Regions from separate parts of the Paenibacillus sp. sgz302148 genome, predicted to be linked through region 1. Evidence: riboswitches for the same ligand, from Rfam matches in the RefSeq annotation. Region 1 holds a riboswitch; the other holds the start of a gene.
What was found. Region 1 has a riboswitch for preQ1 ahead of queC (7-cyano-7-deazaguanine synthase QueC). Riboswitches for the same ligand answer to the same signal wherever they lie in the genome.
Positions count from the first base shown of each region.

Region 1 (5,488 bases):
CGCAGCACATCGCAGTCCGCTTCCGCGACATCGTCGTTACCCGCCTGCAGATACATAGGTACCTTAGGATAACGGAGATGCACATTTACCGCGTATTCTAAATCTCCCTCGTCAAAAACAACGACCTTCAAGCTGAAGTTCCGCTTCTGGTTCAAGAGCCGATCCACGATATCGTCAAGCTTCTGCCAATCGGTCTCCATCGTAGAGCTTGGAGGCTTCGGCGAAAGCGTTAAGTCGTCGATGTCCAAAAACCAATCCTGCCACCGGCTTCCTTGCGTTTCCAGCGCAACGCCGATCCCCTGCTCATGCAGTACATCGACCAAGTCCCCGACCTGCTTGAGTAAAGCGGGATTGCCCCCGGAAATCGTAACATGGCCGAAAGCCGCTCCTCCCAAGCGGCGCAGTTCATTCACAACCTCATCTGCCGTCATCCACTGGATTTCATGCTTCGCCGATCCGTCCCAAGTAAAGCTGGAGTCGCACCAAGTGCAGGCATAATCACAGCCGGCCGTGCGGACGAACATCGTTTTTTGCCCGATCACCATGCCTTCTCCCTGGATGGTGGGACCAAATATTTCGAGAACGGGAATGCGGTTATTCTCCATGCCGATCCCCCGCTTTCGGACGGTATACGACATAGCTGGTTGGCGTTTCCCTCAAAAAAACTTGCAGGCAAACAGGCCGATTGGCCGTATCGTCCAAGTGGCGCTGAATGAGGTCGGCCATTGTTCTCGCGACGATCTCGGTTGTCGGAAATCGGCGGGAATCCCCGTCGTCGAAGCAGGCGATATCGTCATTCAAAAGCGTATGATCAAAACGGTCGTGAATCAGCTGCTTGATCGTCGCAAAATTAACGAGGAACCCCGACGCATCCAGTTCATTTCCGGCAATGGTGATATTGGCGAAATACGTATGTCCATGCATCTGACGGCATTTGCCGGCATCTTCGCTTGGGATATAATGAGCCGCCGCGAAGTGAATGTCCTTGTTCAATTCATACTTGAAAGAATGCTGGATCGAAGGATAAATTTGTTGAATCATCGCTTGTCCACCTCGCCTCGCGTTGCCAGATACTCGTCCAAGCCTTTGCGGCGAAGCCGGCAAGCAGGACATTCCCCGCAGCCGTCGGCAATGCTTCCGTTGTAGCAGGTGACGGTTTTATGGCGCACAAATTCGAAAGCGCCAAGACGATCCGCCAGCGCCCAGGTTTCCGATTTATCGATCCACATTAACGGAGTTTCAATAACGAAAGGGTAATCCATCGATAAATTCAACGTCACGTTCAGCGATTTGATGAACACGTCCCGGCAGTCCGGATAACCGCTAAAATCCGTTTCGCATACGCCCGTGACGATATGCCGGGCCCCGATCTGCTTCGCCAAGACGGCAGCGAATGACAAGAACAGCAAATTCCGGCCGTCGACGAAGGTAGTAGGAAGCTTTCCCGGCTCCTCCTCAATCGCGATATCATCCCGCGTAAGCGCGTTGGGAGCCAACTGATTCAATAAGGACATGTCCAGCACATGATGTCTGATCCCTAATTCCTTGGCAATGCTTGCGGCGCATTCCAACTCGATCTTGTGGCGCTGTCCGTAATTAAACGTAATGGCTTCGACTTCTTGGAATCGTTCCCGCGCCCAGAACAGGCAGGTCGTGCTGTCTTGACCGCCGCTGAATACGACGATCGCTTTGTTTTGTTTCATCGTCAATCTCCTCTTTTTCTCATCGTTGAACTTGAGAAGAAGAGATTCTTGGAACGTGCTATAAAGAAACCCTAAAGGAAGAAAACGATACCTTGCGCGATATCGTTTTCCTTAGTTTTTTATAGAGGGAGTTCGCGAACCTCTCCCGAAAACGGCAAGCGGGAGGCTCGCCGGTTCCGGATTTCTTCTTTAGTTATCCGTACTATAGCATAGAAACCCGGGGATGTGAAAGATGCATAATCTGGTTATTCCGCCTCGGGATACTCCGCCTTGAGCTGCTCGATCGAATCGAACTTCGGCGTTTCGAACAAAAACTTGGCCGGCGCTTTATCCGTCCGATTTTTGACGATATGGCCGTATACCTTGCCTTGCTTCTCGAATACAAACATCGTTTTGCCGGGTTCTTCCCGCAATGGATATTGAATGGGCATCCGCAGCACCTCCGACTTATTGGATTCTACAAGGCGACGGATAATCCTTCCAAATATCACCCACGGAATTGAATCATTTCATCGTCTGGGTGAAAAGCTCATGGTAAAAACCATGTTCACGAAGCAGCTCTTCATGGGATCCTTGCTCGAGAAGTCTTCCTTCCTTCAGAACGATAATGCGGTCGGCATTCCTAACCGTATTCAAGCGATGAGCTATAATGAAGCTAGTTCGCCCACGCATCAGACGCTGCAACGCTTCCTGGATTTGAAGCTCCGTAATCGTATCGATGCTGCTCGTCGCCTCATCCAGTATGAGAACGGCAGGATTCGCCACAATGGCCCTCGCGATCGAGATCAACTGCTTCTGGCCTTGGCTGATGCCTGCGCCTTCGTGCTTCAGCATCGTGTCGTAGCCGTCCGGCAGCTTCATAATAAACGAATGGGCGTTGGCTTCCTTCGCCGCTTCCGCGATCTCTTCGTCGGTTGCGTCCAGCCGCCCGTAACGAATGTTGTCCCGAATCGTTCCCCGGAACAAGAACGAATCCTGCAGCACAAAGGCCATATGCGCGCGAAGGCTTTCGCGCCGGATCGTCTTGACGTCGTGGCCGTCGATGCGGATCACGCCGCTATCTGCGTCGTAAAACCGCGAGAGCAGGTTGATCACCGTCGTTTTGCCCGCTCCGGTCGGACCGACCAAAGCGATCGTTTCCCCCGGCTTCGCTTCAAAGCTCAAATCGGCGATCGTCTCGCCATCCTGCTCGTAAGAGAAGCAAACATCCGAGAATTGTACATGCCCTTCCACACGTTCCAGCGATACCGCCGTTCGTTCATCGTTGCGCTCCTCTTCCTCGTCCAGTAGCTCGAACACCCGCTCCGCGCCGGCCACCGCCGACAGCACGGTGTTGAACTGGTTCGCGAGGTCGCTCAGCGGTCTTGTGAACTGCCGCGAATATTCGGCGAAAATAACGATCGTTCCGATCGTAATCGCGCCGTTCAGCGCAAACACGCCTCCGATGCCCGCCACGATCACGAAGCTTAAGTTGTTCAATGCGTTCATCAGCTTCGGAATGAAGCCCGTGAATGTTTGCGCCCAGAAGGCGGATACCTTCAGCCGCTCGTTTTTGCCGCGGAATTCGGCCATCAATTTGGTTTCCAGCGAAAAGCTTTTGACGATCATTTGCCCGGACATCGTTTCCTCGATAAATCCGTTCATATCGCCCAAATTCCGCTGCTGCTCCTTGAATAACCGGCCGGTCCGAGAAGTGATCCAGCGCAAGCCGTAAATTAATAACGGCACGACGATCAAGGTCAGCAGGGTGAGCTGCGGGCTCAGCCAAATCATGACGGACAAAGTTCCGAGCAGGGTCAGCACGCTGGAGATCACCTGAATGAACGAGCTGTTCAGCGTAGAGCTCACGTTATCGATATCGTTCGTCACGCGGCTCATCAGCTCGCCATGGCGGCGCTTGTCGAAAAACGAAATCGGCAGCTTGTGCAAATGCCGGAACAGCTCGGTCCGCATCCGGTATACCGTGTTTTGCGCGATGCCAATCATCCATACGTTCTGCAGCCAGAGCGATAGCGAATAAAAGGCGTATACGCCGGCCAGTCCGATGAGAAGCTGCAGCAGGCCGTCGTGGCTTCGGTCTACGATGTAGTCGTCGATGGCGCGGCCGATCAGGAACGGACCTAGCAGTGCCAGCAGCGAGCTTGCCACCACCATGCATAGAACCGCTGCCAGCTTGCCTTTGCTTGCGGCAAGGTAAGCCCAGATCCGTTGTAACGTGCCGCGCCAATCTTTGGCTCCCCGTTTGCCCTTGGCCGTGTCCCCTGCTTGGGGAGCGGTTTGGCCCATAGCTTGTTTCCCTTTTGGCTGCTGCTTTCCTCTAGGATATTGAAAAGGTTTGCTTAATTCCTTGAGCATCCTCAGCGCCCTCCTCTCCGACCTGCGAACGGTATATGCGCTGATATAAGGAGGAGTGACGCACGAGCTCGTCATGGCTTCCCGCAGCAAGAACGGCGCCGTCCTCCAGCAGCACGATACGGTCCGCGCCCGTTGCCGTGCTTATTTTTTGCGTGATCATCAGCGTCGTGCAGGATAACGCCTTCAGCTCTTGAAGAAGCTTCGCCTCGGTCTTGACGTCAAGCGCGCTCGTGCTGTCGTCGAGCAGCAGCACCGCCGGCTTGCGAACAAGTGCGCGGGCAATGGATAACCGCTGTTTCTGTCCGCCGGACAAATTGACGCCGCGCTGCCCGATAACCGTATCGTACCCTTGCGGCAGCTTCGCGATCGTATCGTGGATTTGCGCCCGCTTGGCCGCTTCGACGATTTCGTCCTCCGACGCGTATTCGTTGCCCCAGGCGATATTCTCCCTTACGGTTCCGCTGAACAGCATCGCCTCCTGCGGCACATACCCGATAGCTTGACGCACTTCGCCCGGGCTCACGTCGCGAATATCGACGCCGTCGACTCGGATCGCTCCTTGCTCGATATCGTAAAGCCGCAGCAGCAGCTGGAACAGGGTTGATTTGCCCGATCCCGTCGCGCCCATGATCGCAATTCGTTCCCCGCCTCTTGCCCGGAAGCTGACGCCATCCAGCACCTCAGCCCGGCTGCCCGGGTAACGGAACGAAACGCGCTCAAATTCAACATCGCCCTCTCCCCTATTTCCGCTTACCGCACCGATCTTCGACTGCAAGGCAACTCCGGTTACGTCCTCGGTTTCCAGCACTTCGGAGATGCGGGCGGCGGAAGCCTTGGCCCGGGCAAAAGCCATGATGATCATCGACACGATCGATAGCGCAGCCGTAATGCGCACCGCGTAGTTGACGACGGCGACGACGGCTCCGACACTGGCACCGCCGCTGTCGATCTGATGTCTGCCGTACCATAAAACGACGATTACGCTCACGTTCATAATGAGCAGGACTACCGGCATGGACGATTCAACGATGCGGAGCGCGGATACGGTCCGATCCATCAGCTCGCCGCTCGCCCGGGTGAACCGCTGCACCTCGTGCTTCCGCCGAAGAAACGCTTTGATCAGCCGCATCCTCGACAAATTTTCCTGCATGACGCCGTTCACGCCATCGAGCTTCTCCTGAACCGAGCGGAACAGCTTGCCCGTTAGCTTCATCACTTGCAGCAGAAACAGAACAACAACCGGGATCATAACCGCTACGATAAACGCAAGCTTGGCATGAACGACGAATGCCATCGTCACGCCGCCGATGACGAGCAGCGGAGCGCGCATGGCGATACGCAAGCCCATAAACAACGTATTCTGAATTTGCGTGACATCGTTCGTCAATCGCGTAATCAAAGATGAGGTCGCAAAACGGCTGAATGCCGCG
Region 1 covers NZ_JBVYOJ010000008.1:242,362-247,849, reverse strand. Annotated here, with positions in the region: gene queE (7-carboxy-7-deazaguanine synthase QueE) at 1-605, opposite strand, end outside; gene AC0LWM_RS14205 (6-pyruvoyl trahydropterin synthase family protein) at 595-1,041, opposite strand; gene queC (7-cyano-7-deazaguanine synthase QueC) at 1,038-1,703, opposite strand; PreQ1 riboswitch class I at 1,809-1,852, opposite strand; gene AC0LWM_RS14195 (hypothetical protein) at 1,949-2,134, opposite strand; gene AC0LWM_RS14190 (ABC transporter ATP-binding protein) at 2,208-4,058, opposite strand; gene AC0LWM_RS14185 (ABC transporter ATP-binding protein) at 4,021-5,488, opposite strand, start outside.

Region 2 (5,488 bases), 120 kb from region 1:
CGATGAAATGCGGGAACGATTGGAGAGTGGGGTTCGTGAGCGGATTCGGGATGCGGAGCAAGCCGGCGACTGGGACCAGCGTGTTCGCTGGTTCGAACAGAAGGAGCGTATCGCCTCGACGTTTATAGGTACGATTCACCGCTTTTGTGCCATGCTGCTGCGCAATTTCGGATATACGGAACTTATCGCTCACGAATCCGAGATCTTGATGGCGCGCCATCATTTCTTGACTGCACTTAAAGTCACGATGAACGAAGCGTTGGACGACCCGCTGACTGCCGGGTTGTTTAACACGGAGCATGTCCTTTGGGCTCCCCACGTGATGGCTGAAAAGTTGGAGGGCTGGTATGAACATATCCGGAGGCGTGGACGTTCGATAACAGAAGTGGTTGCTGAAACATTGCGGCAAAATGAAAACGACGAAGACCAGGCTTACCGAAACGCCGTAGCATGCATGCTGGAAAAACTCGATCGGCATTATGGGAATCTGAAGCGCGAGAAAGGCGGCGTCGACACGAACGATCTGCTGCACAAATGTGCGGCGCTCGTCGAGCAATACAAGGATCAAATTGGCCCCTTGGTTGCATCGCGATTCCGTTATTTGTTTGTGGATGAATTCCAGGATACTGATGAACTTCAGATGAACATCATCCAGTCTTTGTCGCCCTGGCTTACACACGTGCTGGTGGTGGGCGACCGCAAACAGGCGATCTATGGGTTCCGCGGCGCCGATCATTCGGTTATACGCAAAATCTCGGAAAAGAACAATACAACTCCTCTTTCACTGAGCGCATCCCGTCGTCCGACTGAGCCTTTGCATTCGGTACAATCGGCTTTATTTGATGACATGGGGCGGCGATACGAGTTTTTGCAAGAAAAATTAACCAAAGCGGATGATGCGCATGTGCCGAATGATACTCTTGTCCCGTTCCATTATGAGCATATTGAGATTTACAAGGAGCGTGAACAACCCATTGCAGAGCGGACGATACATAAGATCCGAGAGTTTCTCGATCAACGGATCCATGACCGGCACCAGGGAATGCGCCCGGTAAAGTACCAAGACATTTGTGTTCTGTTCCGTTCCAATTACCAAATGCAAAGTTTTTACTCTCGGTTTCCATCCGATATTCCCGTCGTAACGGACACGGGTGGTGGCTTTTTTCGTAAACCGGAAATAGTGGCATGCTATCATATGCTACAGGCGATATTAAAGTATCCCGACGACGTGTCCCTCGATTTGGCGCTTGGTACCCCGTTCCTTCCGTTTATCACTCCAAGTTCAATATACCGGAGTGATGGGACAAATCTAGTTCTTAGGGATTGGTTCGAAGAGGAAGAGGATTGCTCGGAATGGTTAGAGGGAATTCGGAATGTACGCAAAAGGATGAAGGTTGATCTCGTACCACAGTTGCTGACCTATATGTACGAATTCACCAGGGCACGGGAATATTACGGGAAGCAGGGCAATTTACAGGCAGTGGCTAATCTGGAGAAGTTGGTGATGTGGTCCCGTGAATTGATGGATTCGGAAGCTCTGACGTTGCAACAGTTTTTCGATCGGTTCCAGTTGGCCTTGCTATCCGGAATGGAGATGGACGAAGCGGATACAGGAGACGAAGAAAGTAAGCCTAATGCGGTTCGATTCTCAACTGTTCATTCCGCCAAGGGTTTAGAGTACCCGATTGTTATCATTCCCGATATTGGTCGCAGATTGCTCAGTGACGACCAGATGCCTACCTTCTTCGAAATTCCCGGATGGGGACTCGATCTTGAACTGCCAGGAGGGCACGGTCGCTCCTCGAAATTTGATAATTGGACTGCTCAATATCGCCATAATTTACTCGAAGAAGAGGCTCGCACCTTTTATGTAGCCGTTACTCGCGCGGAACATGTCGTTTGTTTAATCGGGCATGGATCATACAAAGCGAACCCAATCGGAAGTGAGAACTGGTCGTGGAAAGATGAGGTATTGATGGCAAAGTCAACTCTACAAACACTTGGTAAGAAATTCGTATACTTTTCTTGAATATTAGGCAGATCCGATGGATCTGCCTAATAAAAATTCGCCTTACTTGCCCCTCATCGAACAATTTTCTGTTAATATCTGCCCCTATCCCCGCTTCTTCATCGTTTTCTCGACAAATAAAAACCCCTGTGAGTGCTTCTCAACAGGGGCTTGCCGATGCTTTCGGACAACTCTAAAATATCATAAAATTTGATATAAGGCAAGACATTTAAGTTATATACCATCCTCGCAAGAAAGTTAGATGCCGCAGGCATTATTTCTTAATGAGGGGGCGCAAGCAGATCACCTTTATGGAAAAAGCTTTGAGATGCAAGCTTAGCCAAACTGCGGTATAATGGTAAGATAATATACAAATCTGAAATCATCCGAGCGTAACAGCATGAATGGCTCCAGGAGAGGTTCTAGCGACACCCTCTATAAAAAACTAAGGGAACGATATCCTTAGGATATCGTTTTTTTCATGGTTCCTAAGAAGAGAGTTGTTCTTGAATCTCTATGCTCCGCTCGCGCCGGGTGCCGATATACAAGAGAGGGGATAATAGGATGAAGAAGGAAAAAGCCATCGTCGTTTTTAGCGGCGGTCAAGATAGCACCACCTGCCTGTTCTGGGCGTTGGAGCGCTTCAACGTAGTAGAGGTGGTTACGTTCAATTACGGCCAGCGTCACAAGTTAGAGCTCGAATGTGCGGCCAGTATTGCCAAGGAGCAGAACATTAAGCATCATGTGCTCGATATGTCACTACTGGGCCAGTTGGCTCCGAACGCGTTAACGAGGGATGAGATTGCCATTGAAGAGAAGGAAGGGCAACTGCCGACGACATTTGTGGACGGGCGTAACTTGCTATTTATATCCTTTGCTGCTGTTCTAGCGAAGCAGGTCGGCGCAAAACATATTGTAACCGGGGTATGCGAGACAGATTTCAGCGGCTATCCGGATTGCAGGGATATATTCATTAAGTCTTTGAATGTGACGTTGAATTTATCAATGGATTATCAGTTCGTTATCGATACGCCATTGATGTGGCTCACGAAGGCAGATACCTGGGAACTGGCCGATAAACTTGGGGCATTTGATTATGTGCGGAATAAATCACTTACTTGCTATAATGGTGTAATCGCCGACGGCTGCGGCGAGTGTCCGGCATGCCGCTTGCGAGCGAACGGATTGCAGGAGTATATGTCCAGGAAAAGTGGGGCGCAGTAATAATGATCCATCAAACCTATCCTACCGTTGCACACAACTTTCGGTTCGAATTGAACAAGGATTTCCAGTTCGCGGCAGCTCACTATATCCCGAGCGAAAGCGCTGGAAAATGCAGCCGAGTACATGGTCATACGTATTATGCCAACGTGACGATTGTCGGTGATGAACTGGATGGATCCGGCTTCTTGGTAAATTTTTCAACGATAAAGAAATTGATTAGTGACCGTTTCGACCATTCCTTGCTGAACGATCATAATGACTTTTTTAGTGATGAGAACGAAGCGCGTTTCCCGACGACTGAGGTTGTCGCCAGAACAATGTGCGAAATTATCCAAGCCTATTTGGATAAAACGCCGAATAAGCCGATATGTGCGCAAATTTTCTTGCGGGAGACGCCGACAAGCTACGTGGTGTACCGCCCGTTATCGGGAGGTAAACGATGAGAACAGCACGTATACCAGTGATGGAAGTATTCGGCCCGACAGTTCAAGGTGAGGGCATGGTCATCGGTCAAAAAACCATGTTCGTACGCACAGCAGGTTGCGATTACTCATGCTCCTGGTGTGATTCCGCCTTTACATGGGACGGGACCGGGAAGCAGGACATTCGTATGCTCACCGCCGAGGATATTGCAGCCGAGCTCTTGAGGCTTGGAGGGGAAGCCTTCTCCCATGTTACGATTTCGGGGGGCAATCCTGCACTAATCGGAGGTATGCACGAACTGATCGATCTGCTCCATGACAAGGGTATGAAGGTAGCCTTAGAGACACAGGGCAGCCGCTGGCAGGACTGGTTTCTGTCCATCGACGAGTTGACACTATCGCCGAAGCCACCAAGCTCGGGCATGAGCATGAACTGGGATGTGTTGGACAGCATCGTGGAGAAACTGACCGAAGCGGGGCGGAGCTTCAGCTTGAAAGTTGTCGTGTTCGATGAACTGGATTTGCAGTATGCAGGGAAGGTGCATCGGAAATACCCGGCGTGCGTGCTTTATGTACAAATAGGGAATGATAACCTAACAGAAAGTGACCCTACGGTATTGTTGAAACACCTTGTGAAGCGGTATGAATGGTTGGTTGACGCCGTAATGGAATCTACGGAGTTGAATGCCGTTCGAGTGCTTCCGCAGCTCCATACGTGGATCTGGGGGAATAAACGCGGGGTGTGATCGGAGAAAGAGATATTCGTGGTAGCATGAATGATACAGAGAGAATACTTACCAATAAAAAGATCATTATTCTTTTTTGATCCGATCCGGAATGTTCTAGTATCAAGATACTTTGATCGAAAGGGTCATGACCCTTTTTATAGCCAGACCGCACCTCTACTCAAGATTTTTTCGAACGATGCCAAATAACTTTAACATGTTCATGAATACGGTACATGTAAAGTAAAGTTTTTCGCTGGTCAGGAATAAATTATTCCATTATTGACCAATTCCCAAAAAGCTCCCGTTCACCCGGGAGCTTTCTTTTCTACATATAAAGCCTCGCCACATGAACCGAAGTGATTGTCTTCGCAATCTCCTCAACCAAACAATGACGTTGTCTCACAAAATCTCCCACAGGTACATTTCATTCGTGAAAAACCAGCCGCGTACTACGATATCATGATTTAATTCGGATCGCACCAGCCGTTTTGTTGGGCGTAGGCGACTTGCATCATGTCCCGCTCGGCTTGCTTGTTTGTTAATGATGTCTTCAGCTTTTGCCCAAAACCCCATTTACAAAACATTTTAACCCGGATAACAAAGCTCGAACATTTCGGATGTACATTGGAGATGTGAGAACGATCCCATCTGAGATCGATCCCACATTCAAGAGGAAAGGATACGATCGACGATGCTGATCGATAAGATGCAAACCTTATCGCCGCTCGATACGAGTACGCATATTAGCAGCAAGTTCGAGCTCTTGCGGCCGAAGTCCAAGCTGCACATTGAATTTTCGTATTCCCCGAAGCTGCTTGAGGACGGGGAGCTCACGAGGGAGTATGTGGCGGCCTGCATCGACCGTTACTTCGAACCTGAGCAAAGAACTGCGGCGCGGCGACATTTGGAGCGCGAGACGAAGCTTTCGAATTTATTGACCTTATCCGTGGATGCGCCGGACGGCTACCGAGGTGCATGCCATCGGCACGACCAGAACCAACTGCTATTCCTATCCGCAGAGGAAGCTTCACCAGGCCTGATGAAAGGGCCAATCGGAGCGGGTGAATGGACCGTTACGGTCAGCGTTCATTCCGTCGTGACGGAAA
Region 2 covers NZ_JBVYOJ010000008.1:127,355-132,842, forward strand. Annotated here, with positions in the region: gene AC0LWM_RS13715 (UvrD-helicase domain-containing protein) at 1-2,029, shown strand, start outside; PreQ1 riboswitch class I at 2,419-2,463, shown strand; gene queC (7-cyano-7-deazaguanine synthase QueC) at 2,573-3,232, shown strand; gene queD (6-carboxytetrahydropterin synthase QueD) at 3,235-3,675, shown strand; gene queE (7-carboxy-7-deazaguanine synthase QueE) at 3,672-4,400, shown strand; gene AC0LWM_RS13735 (hypothetical protein) at 5,074-5,488, shown strand, end outside.
Region 2: it holds a riboswitch for preQ1, as region 1 does, so the genes downstream of both, queC (7-cyano-7-deazaguanine synthase QueC) here and queC (7-cyano-7-deazaguanine synthase QueC) in region 1, are expected to answer to the same signal.